DNA from 4 places in the Pelotomaculum sp. FP genome. Region 3 is predicted to be linked to each of the others. Evidence: riboswitches for the same ligand, from Rfam matches in the RefSeq annotation. Region 3 holds a riboswitch; each other region holds the start of a gene.
The links. A riboswitch is a leader RNA that binds a small molecule or an ion and turns the genes downstream of it on or off. The one in region 3 is predicted to bind cyclic di-AMP.

Region 1 (7,355 bases), on a different contig from region 3:
CTACCGGTTGAAGCTGCTGTCCCCAATATTCATGCCCGTACTGATAGGTCTCAGGAACCGGCAGGTAGGGAGCAGTAACCGGACGGTGGTGTTTGAATTGAAAAACCCCGGGCGCTACCTCTTGAAAACGGGAGTGTTTATACGGCGCCACTGGCTCCAGAGTCTTATCCTTAACCGGCTCACCCTTTGACTGGCCGGCTTGCTTCTCTTCTTCAACTGTACGATCTGTAACTGCAATCACTTTATTTTCCCCACCAGCTGCATCTTTGCTGGGTTTTTTTTCAGGCTCATCCTGGATAACGCCTTCTTTGGACTGACTTTCCCCAGTAAACTGCTGGCGGTAATAAAAGTATGGTTTCCAGTTCACAGCCTCTCACCTCCTAAAGTATAGTATGCAAAAGTTTACCAAGAGGTAAATAGTTTAAACTAAATTCCAAAAGCTTCACCAATTTATATATACTGACATATTTATGAAATAAAAATATAATTATACGGGACTAACGGTAATCCGGTCTATTGTTAGTTCCCTAAGGAGGTTAATTTATGGAAACTGAAGGCTTAAGGCCATTCCCCCCATTTGAGACCGTTTGCATTGAAGTCCCGAAGGTATACGATTTCTGCTTTCAGGCAGAACGACGTGAAAACGTCTGCACGCCCTTAGGTCAATGCTGTCCGCCTGAAGGCGCCACGGTCAACTGTATCATCAACTCCGCCGTTTGTTCTGAAGTTGGCAGGAGCACACCCGATAAAACAGGACGGGCAAATGTCACTTTCGCTGTAACGGTCACTTATACACTGCAGGTCCTGGATGCTGGCGGAATGATAGTTTGCGAGTTTGAAGACCTGATGTTCAGCTTCACCAAAACTGTAGTTCTCTGCGCACCGGTTGGTACCTTTACCAACTGTGAAATTGTCAGTTCCGCATGTACCTGCCTGATTCTCGGCAACCAGATTTGCTGTACTTTCGATCTTTGCTTGGTCATCCAATCCCTGGCTATAGTCAAATTGCTTATACCGAGCTTCGGATTCTGCACGCCGGCCATGTGTGAACAGGTTTCGCCCCAACCCCCGTTCGTCTGTCCGCCTACTCTATTCCCGCCGCAGTGCAAACCGCTCTGCTAAAGAAAGGGGCAGGGCATAACTCCCTTCCCTTCCGGATTGGCATGCACGCAAGGAGGCAAAGGATGTTGCTCTATCAGACGCATTTTACTGTAACGGGTCTGGGCGATTTAGAAAAAGTAAATAAGATGAAAAAGGCCATTTTATGCATAGAAGGGGTTAATAAGGTAGAAATAACAGGACTGAACAGGGTAAGTATAACCTATGACCCCACTAAAGCAATGCCCGGTGTATTCAGTTCTATTATGAGCAGTTTAGGTTTAAGAGCGCCCGGTGGATGAGGAAAGTGCTAGACACGGTAGTTGCCGGGTAAACAAAGGTTGGGCTTCTAGAGAAGCCCAACCTTTGTTTTAGATAAATATTACCATCTTACTTTAATTTTCAACTTCTCATATCTATTTGAAGGTAAAAATATTTTATTAAACTACAGACCCATTCATCGTTTGAAAACGATTTTGTCTATATTGATCATAAAAAATATAATCTGACAGTAATAGTATTAAAAATGCCGAATCCCAGTAATATTTATACTGGGTACGGGGGAACCAATTACTTGGGGTGAATCCCATTTGCGCCATGCGTGTAATATTAGTGTGAAAGAGGACAAGCCTGCCCGTTATTTCTGGTTGATAGTAGCCATGGGGCGCCACAACACACTAATTTGGCAAAATGGGTAGGGTATCTTTCACCGAACCCGCCAGCTAACCCCGGAGGCGCTAAGAAAGGGGCAATCCTGTTGACAAGCATCAAGCGTTTACTGTTCGTGCTCGTCCCTTGTTTATTATTAATTTTGGTCGCCGTACCGGCAGCTATGGCAGCGCCATCAGATCAAGGTGAGGTAAGTTCAAACTGGGGCGATATTTATGGCTACAATGATTACTATGGTTACGGCAATCCAACCGCTACAAATGAGGCCGTACTTGCCGCGACACCAACAACTGCCGCAACGAACCCGCTTCAGTCTTATTGGAACAAGTACTATGGAACTGGATTTAACCAGAAACCGGTCACTACTACACCAACTACACCAACTACACCTACGACCCCAACAACTCCAACAACTCCTACGACACCGACCACCCCTTCCGGGACCAGCGGATTAACAGCCGACGAGGCGCTTATGTTCGATCTGGTCAACCAGGAAAGGGTAAAAGCCGGACTGCCGGCTTTCACACTCGATCAAAAGTTGACGGAACTGGCCAGGATGAAAAGTCAGGATATGTACCAGAACAATTATTTCAGCCACACATCACCAACATATGGCTCAGCGCTAAACATGGAAAGACAAGCGGGCTATTCGGCCAGGGTCATGGGTGCGGAGAACATCGCCAAGGCGGCGACAACGACACGGGCACATGAACTGTTTATGGGCAGTGAGGGGCATAAAGCCAACATTCTCAATCCCCTCCACGACTCAATTGGTATAGGCATCACCAAATCAGGCAGCGGGGTAGTTGTCACCCAACTGTTCAGTGGTGACTAAACAACTGACTAAAATTAAAACCTCAGAAATTTTTCAAAGGTATAATCATTATTCTTCAGGCACGCGAGAGCGTGCCTGTTTTTTTTGCTGCCTCCACGGGGAAATAGAAACGAATCATATGGTACAGAATAAAATATAGTTATACCAAACAGAATAAACCCTGCCAGCTTTGAATGAAAACAGGGCCTGGACCAAGAAAGGGGATACAATTTGATTTATTTCGATAGCGCGGCCACCTCCTGGCCGAAACCTTCTAAAGTCTGGGAAGCCATGGAGCACTGTATAAAATTCGTAGGAGCCAACCCAGGCAGGTCAGGACATCAAATGGCACTGGAGGCGGGACGCCTCGTAGATGAAGCCAGAGAACTTCTGGCCGCCCTGTTCAATATCAAGAATCCTGATCGTATTGTATTTACCATGAACGCCACGGAGGCGCTTAACCTTGCCATTAAAGGCTTGCTCAAGGAAGGCCAGCATGTAATCACCAGCTCTATGGAGCATAACTCGGTAACCAGGCCGCTCTATGTGTTACAGGGTAAAGGTGTCGAAGTCACCAAGGTTCCCTGCGCTAAAGACGGCTCGATCAGCGTCAAAGATATTGAGTCGGCTATTAAACCGAACACCGCTGCCGTAGTAATCACACACGCTTCAAACGTTACCGGGACGATAATGCCGATCGGTGAGATTGGCCAACTCACCAAGAAAAAGGGACTCTGTCTGATTGTTGACGCCGCTCAAACAGCCGGGGTTTTTGACCTGGATGTTTCATTCATGGGTATAAACCTGCTTGCTTTTCCGGGCCATAAAGGGCTGTACGGGCCTACCGGAACAGGCGGCCTTTATATCGACGAGAGGCTGGAGTTGACGCCCCTGAAAGAAGGAGGCACAGGCAGTTATTCCGAGGCGCCCGGACAACCGGAAGTATTGCCGGAGCGTTATGAAAGCGGCACGGTTAACTCGGTAGGTATTGCCGGATTGGCGGCAGGTTTAAAATTTATACGGATGGAAGGAATGGAAAGGATTAGAAAACACGAGATGGACTTAACCAAGCGCTTCCTGGAGGGAGTTTCCGGACTGAAAGGTATCACGTTGTACGGACCGGAAGAGCTTTACAACCGCGCGCCTGTCGTATCATTCAGCCTGGAGGGAAAACCGTCCGGGAAAGTGGGGTATGCGCTGGACCAGCAATATAAAATAGCCTGCCGGGCAGGCCTGCACTGTGCGCCTGATGCGCACAGGACCCTGGGTACCCTGGAGCAGAGACTGGTACGCTTCAGTTTTTCCTATTTTAACACTGAAAAAGAAGTTGACTTTGCCATTCGTTCTTTGGCCGAGATTGCTGAGATACCGCCCGGGGAGTTTAACAAGGGTGAGGATAAATCTTGCGGCTGCTGAAATTTGGGGAAAAAACCGGTATCAAAAACTCGATTCTCATCGCCTTTTACCGGAGCTAAATTACGTCCCATTTTGCACAGCGGGATCCCCAGCGGCCAATTACTTTTTCATTCTCATAAATCTCAACTATCTCGCATACATTCGAGCACCCGTTACAGTCAAAGCTTCCAGTGCGATAGGGAAGACCGGTTACAGCAAATCCTTTAAAACTGGTACTATTACCTCCCGCTGTCTTTTCCTTGGCCAACTGCGCGGCTCCGATTGCACCCATTATATTAAAGTATTCGGGTATAATCACCGGCAAACCCAAGGCTGTTTCAAAGGCCGTCTTAATCCCTACATTGGCGGCAACACCGCCCTGGAACACCACCGGAGGTAATATTTCCTTGCCTTTGGCCACATTGTTAAGGTAATTGCGAACCAGCGCGTCACACAGCCCTTTAACAATGTCCGGGAGTCCATAACCCATTTGCTGTTTATGAATCATGTCCGATTCGGCAAAAACAGTGCAGCGCCCGGCAATGCGCACAGAGGCTTGGGAATTAAGAGCAAGTTCGCCAAAACTGGTAATGGGGATGTTGAGGCGGGCAGCCTGCTGATCCAGAAAGGAACCGGTTCCTGCGGCACATACTGTGTTCATGGCAAAATCAGTAACGATGCCATTCCTCATAATAATAATTTTGGAATCCTGGCCGCCTACCTCCAGAACTGTCTGGACATCCGGCACAAGCATGGAAGAAGCGACGGCATGGGCGGTAATCTCATTTTTTATAACATCGGCGCCCACCATAACTCCTGCCAGGTAGCGACCGCTGCCGGTCGTACCTGCGCCGGCTATCTCAATGTCCGGCGGCACTGCCGCCGCCGCTTCTTTAAGACCTTCCTGGATAACCTCTATAGGTCTGCCCATGGTACGAAGGTAAAGGCCGGTTAGGACATCTCCGGCCTCGCTCATTACAACAATATTTATACTGACTGACCCGACATCAATGCCTAAATATGCTTTCATGACAAATCCTTTCTGTAACTATTTAACCGGTTAAACAATTTCTTCTCGCCGGCAAGAGTTTTTTCCTTCTCATCAGGTCGGTAAATGCCTCCAACCGGGTAGACATGCCTGCTTTCCCGGTCTGCTCGTCCAGGAAAAAAGTAAGTACGGGAATATCATAATCCCTGCTGACCCTGGGCAGGATGGTGCGGGCGACAATTTCCGGGATGCAGGTAAAGGGGGCCAGCTGGATCATGCCATCAAACCCGCGCTTGGCGCAAAGAATGGTGTTGCCGATTGAATCGCGGCCATGTCCTCCTACCAGTTCAGGGAGATAGGGGGCGGCGGCTTCTTTGACAGTCATTCCTTCAGTTGTTTCATTCCAGGTGTTATCCCGGGTCCACCCTGTAAGGAACATGGACCTTTCTACTTCAACCCCCAGATTGCCGAGTGTTTCTTCAATCTCCAGGTTGCTGGCAGGCTCCAGTAATACGTAGATTTCCCCAACAATACCGACCTTCAGTACCATACGTTGGGGATCCTGCGGGATATTTTTCAAGGCTTCCAGAGCAGCCGCTTCAGCTTCAATAATGTGCGGCGTGGTGTAAGCCTGGTCAATCCACTCAAGCGCCTTGCGGTAGACCCTGGAGGTGTTGTCGCTGGTTAGTTCGCGCGGTCTGGTCACATGGCTCATTTTTTCTACGTTGTCCAAAGCCTGTAGTTTGCGCCAGGCTCGCTTTATGTGGGAAATAATGCCTCTTATGGAAACACGCGCTTTGTTAAGCGCCAATACGTTTCTGATGAAGTTTAGAGGGTAATGGCGGGGGGGCTCGAATACGATCATTTTTATATCATGACCAATGTCTTTCAGGATCTTGTGATGAAGCATGGCGTATTCCCCTGCCCGGCAAGGGCCCACACCGCCTGTCGTGACAATGGTATCGGCGCCCATTTCAATACATTCCAGGTAAGTTCCCATTAAGATTTTTAGTGGAAAACAGGCAAATTCGGGTGAATACCGTACGCCAAGATCGAGCGTGCGCTTGCTGGGACGGGGGGGGGGCACCACTTCGTTACCGAGGTCCTCCAGGAGCATTTTAAATGTTCGCCACGATTCACCCATTCTTGGAAAAGTCACTTTCGACAAGCAAGCGCCTCCTTCCTACGTCTGACCATATCAACGAATGCCTCCAGGCGGGTGGTCATGCCTGCTTCTCCTGTTTGTTCATCAATCATCAGGGTCATAAAAGGAATATCACTGTGTTTTTTGGCTTCCATTTCGATTAATTTATTCAACAGGGAGTCAGGACCGCAACCGAAGGCTGTTAAGTGCAGGACCCCGTCAATTTTGTTCTGGTTAAAAAGAAAGTGGGCCGCCTTGAGCGCCCTGTCACTGAAGGTCCAGAAAAGTCGTTTTGGCAGGTTGCAGTTTTTTTGAAGGGCCAGTAAGGCCGGGTGAATATTTTCGGCCGTGATGACTCTAACCCCATACTTCCTTAGCTTATCAATCAAATTCACGCTAATGAAACTGTCGTAAATAGCATAGGGATAACCAAGTACGGCAAACTTCAAACTGGGCTTGACAGAACCGTCAAAATCCGCCCCCCCGGTCTGGTTCTCCAGGAAATCCATGGCCTGAACGGGGCTCCATCCTTTTCTCAAAAGTCTGTTATAGCGGTGCAAAACCCCCACGGCTTTCAAATATGCAAGGAGTACCGATAATATTGGCGCTCCCAGGCGCTTACCGATTGCAAGGTAAGCTTTTACAACCGCAAAGCGGCCTTGTCTTGTATCCATGCGGACATCGATAATAGGCGGTACATTCTCAATAGAATACCGGATCATATCGGGCAGGCCAAGAAATTTGGGACAGTAAACTGTTCTCCGGTTCAGGCAGACCACCCTTGGGATGTAAAGGTAATCGACCTTGTCTTTAATATCCATAACATGGCCGTAGAATAGTTTAACAGGTACACAGGCGTCAGCCAGCGCCTCACGAGTCCCTTGATCCAAAATACTTTTGGTGGTCCTGCCGGATGTTACTACCTGGACGCCGAGTTCATTGAAAAAGGTCCGCCACATAGGGTAGTAAAGATAATATAAAAGAGCCCCCGGAATGCCAACCTTAATAGTCACACCGGTCATAGCCTCCTTAGTTGATATTGAGTTCTTATTACTATACTGGCTGCAGGGACAGGTTATGCCCCTTCCTTTTTTCGTTTAAAATTCTATATTTCTAGGGAAATTCCTCCAGCAATAATCAACAAAAAAAGAGCCTGACAACGAAAAAGGCCGCCTCTGCCGGACGGCCCTTTGGTTTTTCTTTACTGTATTTTAACCCGGTGCATTTTCTTTTGACCTCTTTCAGTC
Region 2 (7,355 bases), on a different contig from region 3:
AGAAACAAACACGGTTAGCTTGATGATAACGTCCGCCCTCAGCGCAGGGTCGATTACCGGTTCTACATCCGCTGCTTCAACCTCTGCCAGCACGTGGACATTCATACCTGGCTGAGCATCCGGGACCTCCACGAAAGCACTGAATCTGATGGTATGGTGCAGGTCGTGAACCGACTGCCGGGGTTCGAATGCGACATAAAGGATCTGGAGTCTGACCTCGCCGTCTACAATGACCTTGTTGGCCACCAGTCTCTTATCGGTTATTACAGCCTCCGCCTTGACCTTGAGGATTTTTTCAACTTCCGGCTTTTCTTCAGGTACTTCAAATACGTCACTGACAATAATCTGCTTGGTTTCTTTGTCCCCAATCAGGTGCTCAACCGTAAGATCCGCAGTCTCCAGGGCCACATTTCCTGCAGGCGTTTCGGTAAGTATCTCCATCTCATCGACTTGGGTTATTTTTGCAAATGTACTCAATACTGCTGCAACGTCAAATTTACGCGGGTTCCTTCTGCTGGTAGTCAGGCTCACATCCTCGACTGTAAATTGAACAAAGTAGTCATCTCCAGGTTCGGCGCCCGGCACATCCACATAGGTCGTGAAATTCAAGTCGTCATCGAATGAGTGGACAGACTGATCCGGCTTAAAAGCAACGTAGGTCACTTGTATAGAGAGTGTTCCTTCTACAATAACTTTGTTGGGGACAACACTAACGTTTCTAACTTTGGCGTCTGCTGTTTTTGACAGAATTTTTTCTACATCCGGCTTCGCTTCAGGAACTTCAATCTGTCCCTTGACTACGGTCTGGACTCTATTTTCACCCTGGACCAGATTGACTTTAAGCCGTTCGGTTCCAGCCATATTTACTCCTCCTTTCAAAACTTTTCTATACTAATATATGAGGGTGATTCAAAAAAGTGCTAAAAACGTAGCGTAAACGAAAAAACGAAAGAAAGAGGAACCAGGTCCTCTTTCTTTCGCTGCTAATTATTACTCTTTTTTGTAAAAAAAGGGTACGTTCATCTGAGCCCTAAGAAGGGGCGGCCGGATCTAGCCATTAAACATCTGCACAAACATCTTGCCGTAAGGGCCTCCGCTGACTACACCTATCCCTACTTTGGTGTAGTTGCTGTTTAAGATATTGGCCCGGTGCCCCGACGAGTTCATTAAATTTGCGTGAGCGCTGCTAACCGTGGAAGCTCCGGCCAGGTTCTCTCCGGCATAGCTGTACTGCACGCCATACTTCTTCATCATATCGAACGGCGAACCGTAGGTGGGCGAAGTGTGGCTGAAATATCCATTGTCAATCATATCCTGGGCCTTCATCCGGGCCAGTTTGACCAGGGTCGGGTCGCTTTGCAGGGGCTTCAGTCCCGCTTTTGCCCGCTCCTGGTTGACCAGATTAAGCATCTGCTGCTCGTCGGCGGTCAGACCGCTGTCCGTGGTAGGTGTTGTGGGTGTTGTGGGTGTTGTAGGTGTTGTAGGTGTTGTGGGTGTTGTGGGTGTTGTGGGTGTTGTGGGTGTTGTGGGTGTTGTGGGTGTTGTGGGCGTAGTTGGAGTTGTCGGCGTAGTTGGGGTTGACTGAGAACCTGACACCGGCTTGATAAACATCTGTACAAACATCTTGCCGTAGGGCCCCCCGCTGACCACCCCAATACCTACTTTGGTGTAGTTGCTGTTTAAGATATTGGCCCGGTGCCCCGACGAGTTCATTAAATTTGCGTGAGCGCTGCTAACCGTGGAAGCTCCGGCCAGGTTCTCTCCGGCGTAGCTGTATTGCACCCCATACTTCTTCATCATATCGAACGGCGAACCGTAGGTGGGCGAAGTGTGGCTGAAATATCCATTGTCAATCATATCCTGGGCTTTCATCCGGGCCAGTTTGACCAGGGTCGGGTCGCTTTGCAGGGGCTTCAGTCCCGCTTTTGCCCGCTCCTGGTTGACCAGATTAAGCATCTGCTGCTCGTCGGCGGTCAGACCGCTGTCCGTTGGCGCCGGGGATTCTACCGGTGGCTGTGAAGGAGTGGTAACTACCTTTTTCCCTCCGGCAAACATCTGCACGATAATCTTGTAATTACCGCTGGTGATCACCCCAACTCCAACCTGGTCAAAATTGCTGCTCAGCATTTTGGCCCGCGTTGTACCTGAATTCTGCAGCGCGCTAAAGGCTGAACCGATAGTTGGAGCTTTGGCAATGTTTTCTTCCGCGTAAACAAACTCGATCTGAGCAGCCTTCATCATATCCTGCTGAGACCCGTAGGTAGGCGAAGTGTGGCTGAAGTAACCGTTGGAGGCCATGTCCTGGGCTTTTATCCGGGCCAGGCCCGAAAGCGCCGGATTTACCGTGAGTTTCGCCAGACCGGCGTTCGTCCGGGCCTGGTTGATCAGATCGACCATCTGTGATTCATCGGTAGTCAGGGGGACATAGGCGTCTGCCGCCAGGGCTGTTCCCGTTAAGCCCAGGGTCAGCAGCAAGGCAAAAAGGAACATAAACACTAAGGATCTCGGCCTTAGGCCTTTTGACTGGAAGCTCATTAGTTGATTTTCCCCTTTCTTTGTGCCTCCGGAGTTAGCTGACGGGTTCGGTAAAAAGAATAAACCTACCCTTTGAGAGGTGGGACGTTAGACGTGAGATCTGGGAAGTTGGGTGGTAATGCAGCCGTTGGGACATTTGCCGCAGACAACGGAGCGCCTGTCATTTTTCCTCCAACACCCGCTTAATTGGCTGTTTAAATTTCCGCTTTCCGCAACTTTCGTTTAATGTCTCATTTTCTTGTTCTCATGTCCTGGCGCACAACTCAATGGGATTCACCCCTGAGATTGGTTCCTCCGTACCCAAATTTATTGAGATTCGGCCTTTATTCAGTCATCAAGCGCCAGTTAGCTGGTTATTTGGAAAGCTGCGCTATGCGCCCTTGCCAATTACAGCTGCCGGGCCTGCGACTAACATGGTAAAATAAAAATAGGCATGAACAAGATAATGCTTGTACAGCCTACTATACCTGCTAAAGGGACGCGATGGCAAAGCCGGTAATATTAGTTCAAGACCTAAAATATTAGCAACTAAGGTACTTAACTACTGACCTTTCAAATTAACACCTAATTAGAAATAGATGTTAAAATGTAGCAACCTGGCTTATAAAAGCTAAACAAATCTGATCTATACAGGATAATTCAGATTTTCAATGGTTTTTTTATTCTTCTCTCAACATATTCAGGTATTTTCATAGCAGTTCCAAACCTGCTTTTACTGGAAGCGGTTGACAACCGCAGCTTCAATATTCAGGATCTTTAATAAAGTTTCGGCATCTCTCGCAGAAGGACCTGTCAGGAACACTCTGGCCTGTCCGCCGGTGATCAGTTTCCGTATGGTTTCAAGGACCTGTATCTCAGGTGTCCTGTCGGTCTGGAGAGCGTCCTCCCCGTCTCCTCGCAGCGCCGCGACGAACCCATTGTTATAGCCAAGGTTGCTGCCTTCAGCATAACCCTTATCATAACCGGACTCAAAACCCTGGTTGTATCCAAGGTTATAGCCAAGGTTCTTGCCGGCCAGATATGCTTCTTCAGTTAATTTCTTTTTACCAAGCCGGTGGTTTTCCTGACAGCCACGAGCAAAGCTCTTTTCGAAACCACCGGATATGTTATTGCTCATGGTCACCGCCCTTTACCGATGCGCTTAATTCCTGTTCAAACCATAGCATCGGGATAACGCCTTTACGGGCGCCAGTTTTTGATTGCATTGGGGGTGTAAAAAACCGCTCCTAAACCCTCTGTGAGTACCAGACACTCCTGTCCATCCGCCCCATCGACAAAACAGGTCAGAATAAACAATTTTTTCTTCAGCCCTTTTCGAAACCTCTTTAATAACAGTTCATCGAGGTTGTTTAGTTTACCAATCACCTGCCTGGAACCCATAACCACCAGGGAATACCGGCCGTCAGCCTGCCTGTTGAGGGAAATCTGTACAGGTGTTTCACGGCCTTTACCAGACATCTGATGTATCCCTTCAAGATACTGCCGTGCTACCGCTATGGCCTCTTCTCTGTTATTAAATTTGGGACCAATCGCTGGAATGTTTTCTCCCAAAAAAGTCAAGGCAGCGTCGCCTGAGAAAACTGACCGGTAAACCATATGGTAAGCCTCCTCGGTTATTAATATATGGCCGGGATGGCCTAAAGGTGAGGCGGCTTAAATCAAAACTTTAATACTTGCCTGACCTTCACAAACACTAAAATTCAAATCCCAGGCGATCCATCACATTGCTAATCCGGTTAAAAATGGTCAACTTATCCGACCCTGCGAACAACAAGCCCACCGCTTTCCGTTCCTGGTCCAGGATCAAAGCTCCGCTGTCACCCGGTTGGGATATCAACTCGGTAACAACCTGATCGGAAAACCATACCTTCTCATCTTTGTCCATCTCGACCTGCAGCACTGTGCCGACCGATTTTATAGCTCCGTTGGTAAGGCCGGTAGTCCTGCCGCTTTTTTGCACCTTTTTGCCCGGCTTAGCCTCCGCCACTCCCGTGATATCGCCTATTTCAAGAATAGAAGGCGCTACCAGGTCTATTGAATCAATTTTAGCCAGCGCGCAGTCCACCGTGTTCTCAGTACTAAAGCGTTTATAAAACCGGATTTCATAGTCCCTTTTGACTATATTGAGCAGGAAGTTGCCCCCCCGCGCCACAGACGAGGCCACCGGACAATCCGACCTGGCAACACTTTTCTCCAGGGGAACGTAACGCAAAAGTGTACCTATGCGGTCTTTGAGCGTTCCTCCATCGTATGGACCTGGTTGCAGGATGGGGTCTCCGGGTTTGGCCCGGGCCTCCTGAATGCTGGAGCCATTGGCAAGGACATGGTTGTTGGACAACAACATCAGTTCCTTGGTTTGCTTGTCTTTAACCACCGCTCCAAAAGTACCGGCCGTTGACTTGTAGTGTCCTATGCTCACTCCCGGCTGAGCCGGTCTTTCCCTTGAAGTCCTGACTCCAAGCGCGCGGACAACTCCTATTTCAACCACATCGGTATTAAGCCCGCCTATTTTTTCAGGCACCACATGACCACGCATGAGGTTTTCAACAGGCAGCTTTTTTTCCACATAAACAATAAAGGCCGGTTCTCCGGTGTTTTCCGATCCAATCTCCTTATGCCCTATGCCAAGGCCGACAACATTCTGAAGGCGCAACAATTTATCGCGCGTTTTGTTTAGCGCCCTAAAATACCGTTCCATGCGCAAACCCCCTTTAATTGATAAAGGTTGTTCGAAAAGCCTTTCGAACTAGAATTTTTGCCCCTGCACCATCATATGCATGAGTCTTAAAAGGGGTACGCGGCCTAATATGGTGAAACAGGTATACCCAACCGAAATTTTCCTCGTGATTCCATCCCGCCGATGCCGTCAAACCCGGTAATGGTCCCCGCAATGATATCCTTAATAGAAATTGGATCATATATGGAGGTGTAGGCGATTTTCTCCATTACAAAAACCGGGTCGTAGGCGTGAATCATCACACGCTGCGGGGAACTGGCAAAGTTGGCGCCTGCTTTTAGCAGAGATTCATAATGAGATTGGCAGGCGCCGGCAAAAATAACCAGGTCATCCCTGCTTTTCTCATAGTTTCGAGCCACTTTGACCGCTTCCATAAAATATTTGGAGGAGTAGTAATTATCTATATCTTTAAAATTCTCACGTCCCTTTATAAAACCGTCATGCCCGGTAATTACCAGCATGTCGGGAGCATGCTTTTTTAGGAGGTCCTCCACCACCTCAGGCTGTTTCTCCTCAGGGATATTGTAGCCATCGGCGGGAATACTGAGCTGCTTGTAAGTAGTCATACACAAATCCAGGTAATCCCCGTCACCGTCGATATGGAGGACGGTACCAGGTATATCAAACCCTTCCACCTTGCTTTCTTTCTTGGGAGGCTCCTTGTCGCTGTGCACCGCTCTGCCCCAAAACAGTTCACGCTCCCTTTGCCGCCGGGCAAAAATACGGCCCATCTGCTCATTACTCTTCAAAGTAACATCCCGTAGACGGGACATCTGTGCGCCTGGGTCTATCCTGACCAGGTCCTCCATAGGGGCGCTGGCACAGAGTCTTGTATATACTCCCTTCAGCCTGGCGAATTTCTTCCCGTTACTGTATTCAAAAAAATCTATGATTTTAAAATAAATGTCTACACCATAAGACTTGCGCCCCACAACATCTCCCTTATGAAACTCCTCCATGACCAATACCCCTTTTAGGTTTTTCTAATATCATATGAAGGGAGTAATGGTATTGGGATAGTGCAAGGTCGGTAACTTTTCATTAATTTTTCCATATATTACACATTAAGAAACCGGTTTTTAAAAACACGGGAGTGATAAGATGCTGGCTGCTGTAGTGCCGATCAAAAATGAGGAAAAAAGGTTGGAACGGACAATTGAAACCCTTTTGTCCATTCCGGCTGAACTGATTATTACAGTCATTAACGGGAGCAACGATAATTCCTACAACATCGTCCGGCACATCCTGACAGGAAAAATTTTGCCCTTGCACTTCACAGAAACCCTTGGGTTTGATATCCCGCGGGCGATTGGGGCAAAAGCAGCGCTGGAAAGGGGGGCCACCACAGTATTGTTTATAGACGGCGATATGGACGGAAATATTTCTGAAAAAATAATGGAACTTGCCGACATAGTTGGCAAGGGCGCCGACATGGCCCTGACCGACTGTTACCCGGGGGAAAACATTAAAGACCTGTCCCACCTGGCCAACCATGTCCTCAAAGTCCGTTACCAACTGAACCAGACTCTGGGGCTGGAACAAAGCCTCGGCACAGCTTCACCCAGCCACGGCCCACACGCGGTCTCCCGCCGGCTCCTGCTGTCTGTTCCACTGCGTGAGCTGGCCATTCCACCGGTTTCCCTGGCTCTGGCCGCTAAAGGAGGCTTGAAGGTACATGTCGGCACCAGGGTGCCGCATAAAGAGCTGGGTTCACCCCGCAAAAATACCCGTCATGCCCAGCTTATTGCCGAAACAATCATCGGGGACTGCATGGAAGCCATAAACGTTTACCACGGCCAAGAACGCCGCCGCGCCTGCGGGCAGGTGGAGTACGACGGTTACCATTCACAGAGGCGCTGGGACATTTTAGACAATTATCTGGGTGGATAGTAATCAGGCTCCAGACAAAAGGGTGAAGCCGGCCAGAATACGCCGGCTTCACCCTTTTTAAATATAAATGGCAGCATTCGTTGAAATTGAACATAGTAGTTTGCATAAGAGCATTTCATATGGATCTATCCACTGCTCAAGGCTGCTTAGCTATCCACATCTTTAGGTCCGTAGTCGCTGGGTAGGAAACCTT
Region 3 (7,355 bases):
GGGAGTGCGGAGCTTGTCTCCGGCGAAATCGGCGAGGACATTGCCCAGTACCTTTTAGTTTCCGAACAAACTCCTTCAGCAGTGGCGCTCGGGGTACTGGTAGCCCCTGACGGCGGTGTTAGAGCTTCCGGTGGTTTGATTGTACAACTTTTACCAGGAGCGGAGGAGGAGGTCTTGGCCCGGCTGGAAAAAAGCATCAGCCAGCTGACGCCGGTCAGCACCCTGGTTGCCCGTGGCTTGACCCCCGAGGAAATTGTTGCTGAAGCTGTCGGGGGACTAAAGGTGCGTTACCTGGAAAGAGTCCCCTTGAGTTTCAAGTGCAGGTGTTCGCATGAAAGAGTTGGAGATATTCTTGTCGCCATGGGCCAACAGGAGATCAAAAAAATTTTGCAAGAACAGGGGCAGGCCGAGGTTCGCTGTCACTTTTGCGGCCGCACGCATATCTTCGCAGCACCAGAGTTGGAAGCTATCTTGAAAACAGCAAGCCAGAGGTCATAATAAATTTACATTTCACACGGTCTAATGATAAATATTTTCTATCAAAATAATGAAGGTATTTTATTGCAAGTCCTGAATTCTTCCATATAATCTAATATATTAAGCAAAGGAAGAGATTCTATGACCGTGAAGGTGCTTGACTGCAGGGGGTTGGCCTGTCCCGCTCCGGTGATTAACACCAAAAAGGCATTGGAAGAAGTAGGGGTGGAGCCCCTTCTTGTAATCGTCGATAATGACGCTGCCAGGGAAAATGTTTCCCGTTTTGCCGGGAATGCCGGACGCAGCGTAGAGGTCGAGGAGAAGGACGGCGCCTACCACCTGACCATCGGTGGAACAGGAGGGGAGGTCCCCGCTACGGACCCCGCTAAGAAAGTCATGGCGGAGGTTGAAGAAGGCAGGGCGGTGTACTTTATAACAAGCAACGCCATTGGCCAGGGTTCACCCGACTTGGGTGAAGTCCTGATGAAAAGCCTGATGGTTACGCTCACTGAACAAAAGTCAGCCAAAGCGCTGCTTCTTCTTAATACCGGAGTGTACCTGGCTTTGGAAGGCTCACCGGTGATGGAACAAATGCAAAAGCTGGCTCTTGCGGGGACGGAAATACTGGTCTGCGGTACCTGCCTGAATTATTACAAGCTGAAGGAGAAACTGGCCGTTGGTGTGGTCTCCAATATGTACGATATCAACAGTCGACTTATTGAACCGGGCAAGGTCATTACTGTGGGGTAGTGCTTTTCGGAAAGCAGCAGATCTCTGTGGTGTCACTGACAAGAATTAGGAGGTTATGGCCAGTGACGCTTTCTTTAGGCAGCTTACCATAATACGTGCAGTTGTTTTGTCTTAATGTGCCTGAAAGTCCAGGTTGTGAAAAGACGGGACAATTCCTGGTGGTGATGATACCCGGAATTGTCCCGTCTGCATTAAACTGCGCCTGTGGCCAGTTCCCGGTTTTCTCCTTTACCTGTCCGGGGAGTGAAAAGCCGGGGCTCTCTCTTCCTAAAATGGTTGGGCTCTCTAACCCTGCTTAAGAAAGTTTTTGTCCGTTCGTGACGGGGTTCCTCGAAAACCTGTTCCGGGCGCCCGACCTCCACAATTTTACCTTCATCCATGTAAACCAGCCAGTCGCCTACCTCCCTGGCAAAGGCCATTTCATGGGATACCACAATCATGGTCATGCCCTCGGCGGCAAGCTGCTTCATCACCGCCAATACCTCTCCCACCAGTTCGGGGTCAAGGGCCGAAGTCGGTTCGTCAAACAGCATAACCTTGGGTTTCATAGCCAGGGCCCGGGCAATAGCCACCCGCTGTTTCTGGCCGCCTGACAGTTGAGATGGGTAGGCATGGGCCTTATCAGTCAAGCCTACTTTTTCCAGCAATGCCATGGCGGTCTCATATGCTTGCTGTTTATCCACTTGACGGACTTGCACAGGCGCTTCGGTAATATTACCAAGCACGGTAAAATGGGGAAACAGGTTAAAGTGCTGAAAGACCATGCCTACATCCCGGCGCAGGATGTTAAGTCCGTTTTTTTTGCGACGGTCCACTATATTTCCTTCAATCCATATTTCTCCGCTGCTGGGTTCCTCAAGGAGATTAATACAGCGCAATAGAGTGCTTTTTCCCGAGCCACTGGCGCCGATGATAACAACCACATCGCTTTTCCCCACATTGAGGTCAATGTCACGTAGTACATGCAGGGAGCCAAAATGTTTGTTGAGGTTTTTAATTTTTATCAAATAAAACACCTCCTTTAAATTTCATCTACTTTAAGACGCCGTTCAAGGGCATTAACAGCTAAAGTGAAAATAGTAATCAGAAACAGGTAGTAGAGACCACCCATGGCATAAAATTCCATTGAACGGAAGGTAGAAGCTGCAAACCTCTGTGCCAGGTGAAATAGTTCATCCATGGCGATAAAGGCTGCCAGAGAGGAGTCTTTGAGTCCAATGATAAACTGATTGCCAAGTGGTGGGATAACGCGCTTAAATGCCTGAGGCAGGATGATACGTCGCATGGCGAGCGGATAGCTCATACCCAGTGAGCGAGCCGCTTCCATCTGGCCGCGATCTATGGACTGTATGCCGGCCCGGAATATTTCCGCAATGTAAGCGCCGCTGTGAACCGCCAGGGCAATTGAGGCCGACCAAAACTGGCCGAAGTCCACAATCTCAGCCAGGCCAAAATAAACGAAGAAAAGCTGTACAATTAGAGGTGTACCCCTAATCAAACCTATATAGAGATCCGCCAGACGGTTTAATAATTTTCGCTTGGATATTTTGAGGAGTGCAACGAACAGACCGATAGCCATACCTATAGTAATTGAAGCGGCTGTCAGCAGTACCGTAATCTGCATGGCCTTGAAAAAAAACGGTCCGTAGGTTATCAGATCAGATAAGAAGTGCAAGTCAACACCCCCCAACTTTCTAGGGCGGGGGAACCCGCCTGGGCGTGTCCCCTCCCTCTAGTAGGAATAGCATGCTGGCAATATAAGAATAAAAGGTTGTCTAACCTTTTATTTACTGATGTCTTGATCAAAATACTTTTTACTGATTTCCAGATAAGTACCGTCTTGCTTAATTTCCTTAAGGGCATTGTTGACCTTTTCTCTCAAAGTGTCATCTTCCTGGCGGAAGGCAATACCGACTTCCTCCACGAACAGGAGGTCTCCGACCATTTCGATGTTTTTCAGGCCGGTCTCATCTATTGCCAGCTTACCGACAAAGCGGTCGGTGATGACGGCCTGCAGGCGACCGGCGTCAAGGTCACGCAGAGCAGTCTCGTCACTTGAGTAGTTAATAATATTTTGTGAATATTTTCTTGCTTCTTCGTCATAAGTACTCGTGGTGAGCACGCCAATCTTGGTATCGTTCTTTAAGTCGGCGATGCTTTTAATTCCCGATTCTGTATAGACAAAGAGCTGGCCTCCGGAAACGTAATACGGGTCTGAGAAATCGACCTGTTGCTTTCTATCCTCGGTTATGGTCATACTGCCTAGAATGGCGTCATACCGCTTGGCCTGCAGTCCGTTAATCAGGCTGTCCCATGGTGCCGTAACAGGTGTTGGCTCCAGGCCCATTTTTTCAGCCAGGGCTTTGCCGATTTCCACGTCGAAGCCGGTCAGGTTATTGCCTTCGTCATAATAGTTAAACGGGCGGTATTGGCCGGAACAGGACCAACTGAATGTTTCTTTAACCTGCTCGCCGGTAGATGGATTTTCGCTTTCTTTAGATCCGCCGCAACCGGCCACGGCGAATACCAGCATGGCCACCAGAATCGCGTATAACAGGGTTTTCCGTATCATAAAATGATTTCGCCTCCCATAAAAATTTTTCTATAAGCTGGTCCTCTTGTCCACCTCCTTAAACTTGCATCTTAAAACATAAAACCCAGGAATATCCCTGGGACTTTGGCAAACTGGCTTTAGCTTGTTTTGCTAACCTATTCTGCCTTGACTTGATATAAGCTTTAAATAACCAGGGGATATTCCGATTACATTCTAAAATTTTATGAATTTCACCTTACTTTGACTTGCAATGGGGAAAAATAGTTAGCGTGACACACAATAACAGACAACTTTATTAATATAATCAAGTTGTTGGTTGTTTTATGATATCATAGTTAGATTACTTGGTCAATATAGCAAATCACCTGACTAAACAAAAGATTTCCAAATTTCTGATGGCCCCTGGCTTTTACAAGGAGGGTATGTACAATTCAGAGATGTCTAACAGTTATTAAGACTCCTTCATTGTATCAATGCCGGTTCGGAACTTATGACCGGGAGGCATGTATGGAGTTTGGGGAATAGCTGCAATAATATAATTTTTTTAGGGGAGCAGCAACTATTTCTTATAGTTCCATGGTGATTATATCAGCCTTGATTGCACCACCGGGGTTAATTATTAATAGAACGTCAATATAAGATTGACCTGGAAAATTTATTATGATATACTGACAACAGACAACCTTATTGAATGATATAAGTTGTCTGTTGTCAGTATATGTTGAATTTAATATTGCTCCTAATTCGCTTAATTCTTCATAAAAAGAAGCGGGGGAACCAATTTACGGGGTGAATCGGTGCTCGACCAGACTCCAACGTGTTGTCGACATCGTAGGGCTACTCTTTCGGCCCGAATCCGTCAGCTAACTTCGTAAGCGTTGAAAGGGAGGAAACAGGCGGTCTACAACCAGCCTTTGACTTGCTTGACCTCTTTTAGCCCCCGGACGTATGCTCCGGGGGTTTTCTGCACTTTATTTCTTGCATTACAAATAAAATTTGAAAGGAGATACTTGTGATGTCCATACCTTCTATTGAGAAATTTGAATTTATGAACGAAGAAAAACAGGCTATTGCGCTTAAACGGGCGGATGATTTAAAAAAGAGAATTAATGATTATCTGGAAAAAAAAGATGAAATAAAGACCGGTTTTGATATGCAGGAAATGATTAATTTTAACAAGGAAAGGCAGCTCGGTTATTTCGACGCCAGCGAAGAAAACTGGCATGACTGGCACTGGCAGATGGCCAACCGGATCAAAGATGTATTTACGCTAGCCCGGCTATTTGGCTTTAATGATGAACAGTGCACTCATATTAGAAGAGTGGGGATGCGTTATCGATGGGCAATATCACCTTACTATGCCTCGCTGATGGAAGGAGACTGCAACCACGACCCGATCCGCATGCAATCGGTACCTTCTATCGATGAGATGGACAGTACCGGTTATGTCGATCCCATGGCCGAGGAATTCACTTCCCCAGCGCCGTGCGTCACCAGGCGCTATCCGGACCGGTTGATTATCAACGTTACCAACCAGTGCGCCATGTATTGCCGCCATTGCCAGAGGCGCAGGAATATCGGCGAGGTGGATCAACACAAGCCACATCAGAATCTAATGGCTGCGTTGGACTATATCCGGGAAAACAAGGAAATTCGCGATGTCCTGATCACAGGCGGCGACGCGCTGCTTCTAAGCGACAGAAAGATAGACTGGCTGCTGGGTGAACTGGATAATATCAAGCATGTGGAAATAAAGCGTCTGGGCACCAGGACCATTGTCACTTTGCCGCAGCGAATCACACCGGAGTTATGTGAGGTTCTTAAGAAACATCCCCCAATTTATATTAATACTCAGTTTAACCATCCACGGGAGATTACACCGGAGAGCAAGCAGGCCTGCGATAGACTGGTTGAAGCCGGTGTGGTTTTAGGGAATCAGGCGGTTCTTTTAAAAGGAATAAACAACGACCCGCACGTTATGAAAAAACTTAACCAGGAACTCTTGAAGATAAGGGTCAAGCCCTATTATATTTTTCAAGCTAAAGCGGTAAAGGGTACACGCCATTTTATTACGTCTGTGGACGAGGGTATTGCAGTTATGGAAAAACTGCGCGGCTATACTTCCGGTTTGGCCGTCCCGACATACATTATCAATGCCCCCAACGGTTACGGAAAAACTCCTGTTATGCCTCCTTATATACTGAACCAAGGAGACGGTAAAGTAAGGATGCGTACGTGGGAAAACAGGTTGCTGGACTACCGTTGCCTGCCCGAAGGAGAATAAATGATTACACCCGCCTGGCACGGTATTGTTATCTATTCCATGGTTTGAGCGGTCCCTGCCATGAGAGACAATGCTTCTTTTATATCTGCCGATTCATTTTCATTGGCAAGCGCGAATAGATAATCACCGACTATGATTTTTGTATTTCCCCTGGGGATAATTTCGGCTTCGCCCCGCTTAATACTTATCAGCAGGCAGTGAGGTGGCCAGGCGATATCCATTATTCTTTTGCCTTCCAGCTTTGAACCAAGACATACGGCAACTTCAATCAGGGTCTTATTGTCCCAACCGGAGTAAATATTGTGATTCTTTTTAACCAGTGACCGCGCCAATAATGTTTCATATATTGGCGCGGTTTTTAAGATATCACTAACCATATAGGCAGTTACCGAAACGATGATTAGCGCTAATAAATGGTCAAAAGAACCTGTCATTTCAGTAATTAGAATACTGCCGGTCACCGGCGCCTTGACAATGGCGGTGAAATAAGCAGCCATGGCCAAAACAACAAAATTATTAAAGAAATGTTGATCAATATGAAAATAGACTATGAGCATATTACCATATATAGCTCCGGCCAGCGATCCGATAACCAGCATCGGCATGAATATTCCTCCCGGTACGCCGGAACCGTAGCTGATCATGGTATATATAAATTTAACAGTAAAAAATATTAATAAAATAGCGATCCCATAGTTGGCCTGTCCAACAGAGTCGATGAGTTTGTTTCCTCCCCCCAGAACTTCAGGCAGGAAAAAACCCAATATCCCACCGAGTATTAAGGCTGGCGCCGACATAAACGTTTTTGGCAGCCAGGTGATCTTATTGTAACCATCCATTGTCTTTGTCAGCGTCCGGTTAAAGAGAAAGCCTAAAAACCCGCAGATGAAACCAAGACCAACAACATAAATGTAGTAATTATGCGGTAACACAACGAGATCATGGAAGTTAAAGACAGGTTTTTGGCCGAAGACTTGTTGGGTTATTAAATCGGCTGTTAGCGATGCTGCCATAGCCGACATCAAGACAGCCGGGGAAAAGTTTTTGTGCAATTCTTCAAGCGCAAAGATTACTCCAGCGAGCGGCGCATTAAAAGCTGCTGCTAAACCAGCGCTGGCGCCGCTTGTAATTAAATACTTTTCCTCTATTCTTAACCTGCCTAAAAGGCGGCTGACGCCTTGACCCGCCATAGCTCCCAATTGGATGGAGGGACCCTCACGTCCCAGCGACATGCCTGAACCAATAGCAAGAACTCCGCCAAGAAATTTCCCTATGATTATTTTTAGCCAG
Region 4 (7,355 bases), on a different contig from region 3:
TAATCAGGCGCAGGGGCGGCGGCATCGGCGAAACTTTTACAGTTCGCAGGGTTTCCTATGGGGTAGGGGTGGAAAGAACATTTCCCCTGCACACACCAAAAATTGAACGCATTGAGGTAGTAAGGAGAGGCCGGGTTCGCCGGGCCAGGTTGTACTACCTGCGCGGACTGCGCGGCAAGGCTGCCCGTATTCAAGATAAGCGGTAGATGGAAAGGGACTGGACATGGCGCAGTCCCTTTTTCGTTTTTTAGCGCTGAAGGGCAAAAAAAGAGTTGGTAATGCCGGGAAGAAACAGGGGGGAAGCGCGGTGGAGGATAAAAGCATAGAAGAGTTGCCGGAAAAACCGAAAAACAGCTCCTTCTTCAGGGAGATTACTGAGTCCATCGTTATCGCGGTGGTTCTGGCCGTATTGATCAGGCTGTTTATCCTGGAACCTTTCTACATACCATCCGGTTCGATGGAGCCTACTTTAAAGGAAGGCGACCGGATTATCGTGAGCAAATTGAATTACCATTTCCAGGACCCTGCGCGGGGGGATGTTGTCGTCTTCAAATACCCGCTTGATCAGAAACGTAATTTTGTCAAAAGGCTGATCGCCACAGGCGGTGAGACGGTAGCTCTAAAAAGCAGCCGCCTTTATATAAACGGGCAGACGGTACCTGAAGATTACCTGCCGGCGGGTCTGCGCTTTAATGACTACGGGCCAAGAGAGGTACCTCAGGGCAGCTACCTGATGTTGGGTGACAACCGCAATAACAGTGATGACAGCAGGGTCTGGGGGTTCCTGCCCAGGGACCTCATGATTGGCAAGGCGGTCCTGATTTACTGGCCGCTGGACAGGATCCGCATTATAAACTAGTCTATTTGAAACGGTGACCTATGGATATACAGTGGTACCCAGGCCATATGGCCAAGGCCAGGCGGCTGGTCAAGGAATACTTGAAGCTGGTCGATGTTGTTATCGAGGTGCTGGACGCCAGGATACCCTCCAGCAGCCGCAATCCCGATATAGATGAGCTGGCGGGGCAAAAACCCCGCCTGGTGATATTAAATAAATCAGACCTGGCAGACCCGGAACAGACCAGGCTTTGGAAGGCTGTTTTGGCTAAAGCCGGTTTCCCCTCCGTTGCCGTTGATTCCATCAGCGGGAGTGGGGCTAGAGATGTTTCCGGGCAGGTCAACAAGCTGGCGGCTCCCAAAATACAAGCGCTGGTATCGAACGGCAGGCGGCCGAGGGCGCCGCGTTGCATGGTGCTGGGCATCCCCAACGTCGGGAAGTCCTTTTTTATCAACAAGCTGGTAGGTCAGCGCGCCGCCAGGACCGGTGACAAGCCCGGGGTTACCCGCGGCCAGCAGTGGGTCAGGGTGGCCGGCAACATTGATCTGCTTGATACCCCGGGTATTCTGTGGCCGAAGCTGGAGGACCAGGAAGCGGCTTACCGCCTGGCCGTGACCGGGGCGATCAAGGACGAAGTCTATGACCTTTATGGGACAGCGGGCAAGCTTTTAAAGTGGTTGGCTGACAATTACCCTGAAGCGATACGGGAGCGGTACCAGATTGAGGACTTGACGGCTGAGCCGGAACAATTGCTGGAGGCTGTCGGGGCGCGCAGGGGTTTTTACATATCCGGCGGGGCCGTCGACTCGTTAAAGTCGGCCCGTATCGTTCTTAAAGAATTCCGGGAGGGCAAACTGGGGCGATACACCCTGGACAGACCGCCCGTTTGAACCTCATTAATCTCGAAAGGCCGGGGGTTTTATTGATTCTTACGGGCTTGTCTTTGGCGCAAATAAAAGAGCTTCTCAAGAGCCCCCGTGAGGATCTGGAAGAGATCCTTGCCGCTATGGCAGAAGACCCGAGGGCAGGGGTGCGTAATCTGTACCAGCGGTGGAAACGGGCTGAAAATATCAAGGAGGCCGAGCATAAGCGCCTGGCCGGGATGTTTCTGTACGAGGAGGATTTGTGGGCCAAAGGCCATGCGGCCATAGCAGGTGTGGACGAGGCGGGGCGGGGGCCCCTGGCCGGGCCGGTAGTGGCGGCAGCCGTTATTTTACCGGGTGTAATCCATCTAAAGGATTTAAACGATTCCAAAAAGCTTACTGCCGCCAAGAGGGAAACTCTGGCCCGGCAGATTAAAGAGGCTGCCCTGGCCTGGGCTATCGGCCTGTCTACGGTTGAAGAAATTTATCAGGAGAATATCCACCAGGCCGGACTCACCGCCATGCGGCGCGCCGTGCTGGGACTAAAAGATAAGCCCGTCTTTGTGCTGGTTGACGGTTTTAAAATTTCCGGACTCAACCTGCCCCAGATGCCGCTCGTTGGCGGGGACGGCCTCAGCGCCTCTATTGCGGCGGCTTCAATCCTGGCCAAGGTGGAAAGAGACCGGATCATGGACTCTTACGACCAGCTCTATCCCCAATACGGGTTCAATCGCCATAAAGGCTACGCCACACCGGAACACCTGAGCGCTCTGAAACTCTACGGACCCTGCCCGATCCACCGGGCCGGCTTCCAGCCTGTCAAGGATATGACGGAACAGGCGGATGGGGGCTTGTTCGGATAAGTTTGCAGATACGACTGTGAAAACAACAAAATGCCACTTTGCTTTGAACATGGAAATAACACTTCGGGTGGGTCTGGAAATGTAGGTGCAAACCCTGTCTCCGGGTCAGCGGCATTGGGAACTATTCTATGCCCATCTGGGCGTGAGCGTTTGTGCGAATGAATTACCACGCATCCGGATGCTGGAAATTATGTTGTTTTTCAGCTATCGATGTTAGAGTTTGCAGGTGATGCGAATGACTATCCGGCGAAAGCTGCTGGGGCGGCAGGGTGAAGACGCTGCAACTCAGTACCTGGAAAATAATAACTACCAGGTGTTATGCAGAAACTATAGCTGCAGGCTCGGAGAGATCGACATCGTGGCATGCGAGCGGGATGTCATCGTCTTTGTTGAGGTTCGATCACGCAGTTCCAACGATTACGGCTTGCCTCAGGAATCGGTTACCAGCCGGAAAAAGATGAAGCTCAGGCAGCTGGCCTGGCATTATCTCAAATCGGTGGGTAAGACCAACGCAAGCTGCAGGTTTGATGTCATAGCGGTCCTGTTTGACGGAGAGGGCCGGGTAAAAAAGCTGGAACATATTGAGAACGCTTTTTAGCTTGCCATAAACAAAAGGCTCGCCGATGCCGGCGAGTCTTTTTTGGGCGTCAGGACTTTCATAGTAATTTAGCCCATACGTTCATGTCTTCAAATCCCACACCAATATTACAATTTTTGATTAATACTCCATAATAACCATATCCGGCGTTGACGAACACACTATTCATACCAATTGAACTACTACGGGCGATGGTGTACAGACACCGGAACCGTTCACCCTTCAGCCGGGTTTCCATTTGTTCCAGGAGAAAACTGGCCAGCCCGTGCCCTCTCCACTGGGGGAGCGTGGCAAAGTCAGTCATCTCCGCGTTTTGCTGGGGGCGGTTTATCTCTGCCGAGGAGGCAGCTATCAGCTCTCTGTTGTGCCAGGCTGTTATATAGTAAGTACTGTCTTGAGCGATGGTCGATTTGAGGTAATCGGGATCAAAAACCGGAAATGGATAAGTAGTAAAAACCTTTCTGTATAACCGGGCCAGGGCTGGGCAATGCTCCTTTTCACCCCACTTAAACGTTATCCCGTCAGGAATTATACGTTTTACTGTTCCGTCCTTGAACTTGGATACCAATTGATCGACCAATTCCTTGCCTCTGGCGTGTGAAGGTGTTTGTCGCTGGTTGCTTAGGTACAGGGCAAAGACGAGGGCTGTCTCCTTGCCCTTATAATAACCGGGAATAGCTGCCTCCAACTTCATCCCGGCGCCTGCAAAAGCGTTCATATAACCGGTTTTGGATTTAAGCCAGATCTTGTCGAGGCCGTTTTCTAAAGCCTTTCCCGCAAGGAGTTCAACCATTTCTCCTGCAGCATGGTCCCGTGTAAGGTTGAATTCATAGACAGTAATTCGCCGGTTATAGGGTGAAACCAGAATACGGCAGTCAAAAGCATTGCCCTCTATGATTTCCCAGCGATCCAAGTAAATATCTTCATTTTTTTTGATTTCGATAGACATGAGCTTCTCCTTTACGAGCGGTATAGCGAGCTTTGCGCCGGTTTCCTTCCGGCACCAGGCTTACAGTCAGGTTGGATGGGTCAAACAGCTTTTGCAGGCCGACCGGTTCATGCCTGATAATGTGTTCCTTACACAAGGAGCAGGTGGGGGAGCAACCGGAACCAGGGTTTTGGGGTTCCTCGTAGACACATATGACGCCCTCGTAGTTGCGCAATACAGTTTTGGTGTTGGTCATTGACAGCTGGTAATTAGGCAGGACCGGGATTTTGCCGCCTCCTCCCGGCGCGTCCACAACGTAAGTGGGTACGGCAAAACCGGAAGTATGGCCGATTAGCGCTTCCATGATTTCTATCCCTTTGGCTACAGGAGTACGGAAATGTTCGATGCCCCGGGATAAGTCGCACTGATAAAGATAATATGGACGAACACGGTTTTTCACCAGGAGGTGCGACAGTTTCTTGATAATCACCGGGCAGTCGTTGACGCCTCTCAACAGGACCGTCTGGTTGCCCAAGGGAATTCCGGCATCGGCCAGCCTGGCCAGGGCCTGGACAGCTTCAGGCGTGAATTCACGCGGGTGGTTGAAATGAGTATTGATCCAGACAGGATGATATTTCTTGAGCATCCTGACCAGCTCGTCAGTAATCCTTTGCGGCATGACCACCGGGGTACGGGTCCCAATGCGAATTACCTGTACATGTGGAATTTCCTTCACCTTGCGGATGATTCGTTCCAAATGGTTGGTGGAAAGTATAAAAGGATCTCCTCCCGACAGCAGGACATCACGTATTTCCGGGTGGGCTTTAATGTATTCAACGCCAAGGTCAATATCCTTTTCCGTTGTGCACCTGTTGTTGTCGCCCACTTTGCGCTTGCGGGTACAGTGCCGGCAGTACATGGAACACTCGTTGGTGACAAGCAGGAGCACCCGGTCGGGGTAGCGGTGGGTCAGGCCGGGTACGGGAGAATCTGCGTCCTCATGTAAAGGATCGTCCATATCGCCGCGTCCCTCTATAAGTTCCTGGGGATTTGGTATGCACTGCATACGAATGGGACACCTGGGGTCATCCTTGTTGATCAACGATGCATAATAGGGGGTGATGGACATAGGGAAGACATCGCAGGCCATCTGGATATCCCGTATCTTCTCATTATTGAAGTCGATATATTCGGCCAGTTCTTCCACCGACTGGAGCCTGTGCTTCATTTGCCATCGCCAATCCATCCAGTCTACAGTGTTTCTGGATTGTAGGGATAAGATTTTTGCATTCATAGGTTAAATACCTCCTGTCAATTTTTCTCCCCCGGCTAAACAGCATTAGGGTAACAATGGGGTTAAGGAAGAATAAAAAGGAAGTATATTGAAAATAAAATGGCCGGAAGAAAGATCCGGCCAAAAAAATATACAGCCCAATTCTTCCCTTGTACGCCTACGAGGTTAGCTGACGGATGCGGACTAAGGGTAGCCCTACCATTTGAGATGTGAAATGTACACGTCTCAAACAGATTAACCCCAAAAATTGGTTCCCCCGCTCTTCCTTTTGGGAAGACTCGGCGCTGATAGAATGGTCTTTGATATTCAATATGTCTTGATGTAATTTTAGTTATAAATATTTCTTATGTCAAATGAGATATATGGTAGCATATGGCAGTATACCGGAGTTATGGCATTGTAAACGGATACATGCACTTTTTATGCCTGAGTTTTAAAAATTTAGCCTTGCAGGGTTGTTTAATTACTGCTGAAGGAAATGCTGAGCCATATGGGAAATCGGAAATTTTTGTGATATAATATCCGACAATAGTCTTGTTTTATTGCGAGGTGGCTACAATTATCGATAAGCAGCTGGAGTTATATATGGACTGGATTAAGGATCTGTTTATCCCCGATCAGATGCAAATTTTCTTATACGACCTGGTATTATCCGTTTTAGTATTAGTTTTTACGTACATCCTTATCAAGGTGCTTTACCGCTTCTCGAACCGGGTATTGAGAGAAAGCGGGCAGGGCGATAGCGAGCAGGCAGAGAAGGGGGTTATTTCTGACGAAGCTATACGTTCGGCGCGTATTTTACTGCAGACAATAATCCTCTATGGGGGTTATTTTATAGCGGCTATAGTGATCCTGGAAATTTTCAATGTGAAGCTCATTTCACCGGACGATTTAAAAACGCTGGGCGCCAAAGTGTTAAAAATCATCGGGATCCTGGTTGGAGCGAAGCTGGCCATTAATTTCGGCCAGTTGGTTGTGAAGCAGGTTTTTGATAATCACGAAACGACCGGCCGCCGGGCGCAAACCCTGGAAATACTGCTGCGTAGCGCCATCACTTACCTCGTTTTCTTCATGGCCTGCCTGATGATCCTGCAAATTTTCAACGTTAACACCAGCGCCATCCTGGCCAGCGCCGGTATCCTTGGCCTGGCGGTAGGTTTCGGCGCGCAAAACCTGGTCAAGGATGTCATCAGCGGGTTCTTTATATTATTTGAAGACCAGTTTAGTGTGGGCGACTTTGTGCAAATAGACGCGGTAACCGGCACCGTGGAGGAAATAGGGCTGCGCACCTGTAAGATCCGCCAGTGGACCGGTGAGCTTAGCATCATCCCCAACGGGGGGATTACCCAGGTGACCAACTACAACCGGGGACCCATGCTGGCCCAGGTAACGGTGGGTATCGCCTACGAAGAAGATATCGACCAGGCCATCAAGGTATTGAAAGATGAGTGTGAAGCAGCCTGCCGGGAAATCGAAGCCATTATTGATGTGCCCCAGGTGCAGGGCGTTATTGAACTGGGGCTTTCATCGGTAGATATTCGCGCCGTGGCGCCTACTTTGCCGGGTGAACACTGGGCTGTAGAAAGAGAGCTGCGCAAGCGCTTTAAGTACGCGCTGGACCGGGCCGGTATCGAAATCCCCTATCCCAAGCAGGTCATTTACCAGAATAAAGAATAAGATACCGGGTACCTAATTTTAACTTATTGATAGGTCATTGCTTAATCGAAATCAGGAAATATTAAAACGATATCCTGTACCCCATATGGTTTCAATATAATCCGGATTAGATGTATCTTCTTCTATTTTTTCACGGATTCTCCGGATGTGAACGGCTACTGTCGCAATCTCTCCCACATTATCCACACCCCAGATCTTTTCAAAAATATGTTCTTTACTGAACACCCGATCAGGGTTCTCAGCCAAGAAGACCAACAGATCAAATTCTTTGGCGGTAAATGGAATTTCCTGGCC

Region 1: linked by a shared signal. The riboswitch ahead of Psfp_RS21605 (CAP domain-containing protein) and the one ahead of eam (glutamate 2,3-aminomutase) in region 3 are both predicted to bind cyclic di-AMP.
Region 2: linked by a shared signal. The riboswitch ahead of Psfp_RS22110 (CAP domain-containing protein) and the one ahead of eam (glutamate 2,3-aminomutase) in region 3 are both predicted to bind cyclic di-AMP.
Region 4: linked by a shared signal. The riboswitch ahead of ablA (lysine 2,3-aminomutase) and the one ahead of eam (glutamate 2,3-aminomutase) in region 3 are both predicted to bind cyclic di-AMP.

What each region holds. Positions count from the first base shown of each region.
Region 1 covers NZ_QFGB01000019.1:45,867-53,221, reverse strand. The annotation lists gene Psfp_RS09610 (hypothetical protein) at 1-367, opposite strand, end outside; gene Psfp_RS09605 (hypothetical protein) at 544-1,122, shown strand; gene Psfp_RS09600 (hypothetical protein) at 1,185-1,400, shown strand; cyclic di-AMP (ydaO/yuaA leader) riboswitch at 1,616-1,849, shown strand; gene Psfp_RS21605 (CAP domain-containing protein) at 1,856-2,602, shown strand; gene Psfp_RS09590 (aminotransferase class V-fold PLP-dependent enzyme) at 2,813-3,997, shown strand; gene Psfp_RS09585 (acyl-CoA dehydratase activase) at 4,053-5,006, opposite strand; gene Psfp_RS09580 (CoA protein activase) at 5,029-6,132, opposite strand; gene Psfp_RS09575 (acyl-CoA dehydratase activase-related protein) at 6,120-7,130, opposite strand; gene Psfp_RS09570 (Hsp20/alpha crystallin family protein) at 7,310-7,355, opposite strand, start outside.
Region 2 covers NZ_QFGB01000005.1:11,787-19,141, reverse strand. The annotation lists gene Psfp_RS03315 (SPOCS domain-containing protein) at 1-861, opposite strand, end outside; gene Psfp_RS22110 (CAP domain-containing protein) at 1,051-2,475, opposite strand; cyclic di-AMP (ydaO/yuaA leader) riboswitch at 2,543-2,867, opposite strand; gene Psfp_RS03305 (hypothetical protein) at 3,248-3,652, opposite strand; gene Psfp_RS03300 (hypothetical protein) at 3,715-4,131, opposite strand; gene Psfp_RS03295 (hypothetical protein) at 4,229-5,233, opposite strand; gene yabG (sporulation peptidase YabG) at 5,338-6,231, opposite strand; gene Psfp_RS03285 (glycosyltransferase) at 6,374-7,162, shown strand.
Region 3 covers NZ_QFGB01000020.1:50,488-57,842, forward strand. The annotation lists gene hslO (Hsp33 family molecular chaperone HslO) at 1-498, shown strand, start outside; gene yedF (sulfurtransferase-like selenium metabolism protein YedF) at 619-1,227, shown strand; gene Psfp_RS09895 (amino acid ABC transporter ATP-binding protein) at 1,419-2,234, opposite strand; gene Psfp_RS09900 (amino acid ABC transporter permease) at 2,249-2,902, opposite strand; gene Psfp_RS09905 (ABC transporter substrate-binding protein) at 3,011-3,799, opposite strand; cyclic di-AMP (ydaO/yuaA leader) riboswitch at 4,517-4,675, shown strand; gene eam (glutamate 2,3-aminomutase) at 4,797-6,065, shown strand; gene Psfp_RS09915 (ClC family H(+)/Cl(-) exchange transporter) at 6,098-7,355, opposite strand, start outside.
Region 4 covers NZ_QFGB01000032.1:35,190-42,544, reverse strand. The annotation lists gene rplS (50S ribosomal protein L19) at 1-206, shown strand, start outside; gene lepB (signal peptidase I) at 308-859, shown strand; gene ylqF (ribosome biogenesis GTPase YlqF) at 880-1,728, shown strand; gene Psfp_RS13050 (ribonuclease HII) at 1,725-2,564, shown strand; gene Psfp_RS13045 (YraN family protein) at 2,800-3,162, shown strand; gene ablB (putative beta-lysine N-acetyltransferase) at 3,221-4,111, opposite strand; gene ablA (lysine 2,3-aminomutase) at 4,086-5,384, opposite strand; cyclic di-AMP (ydaO/yuaA leader) riboswitch at 5,524-5,678, opposite strand; gene Psfp_RS13030 (mechanosensitive ion channel family protein) at 5,970-7,061, shown strand; gene Psfp_RS13025 (response regulator transcription factor) at 7,113-7,355, opposite strand, start outside.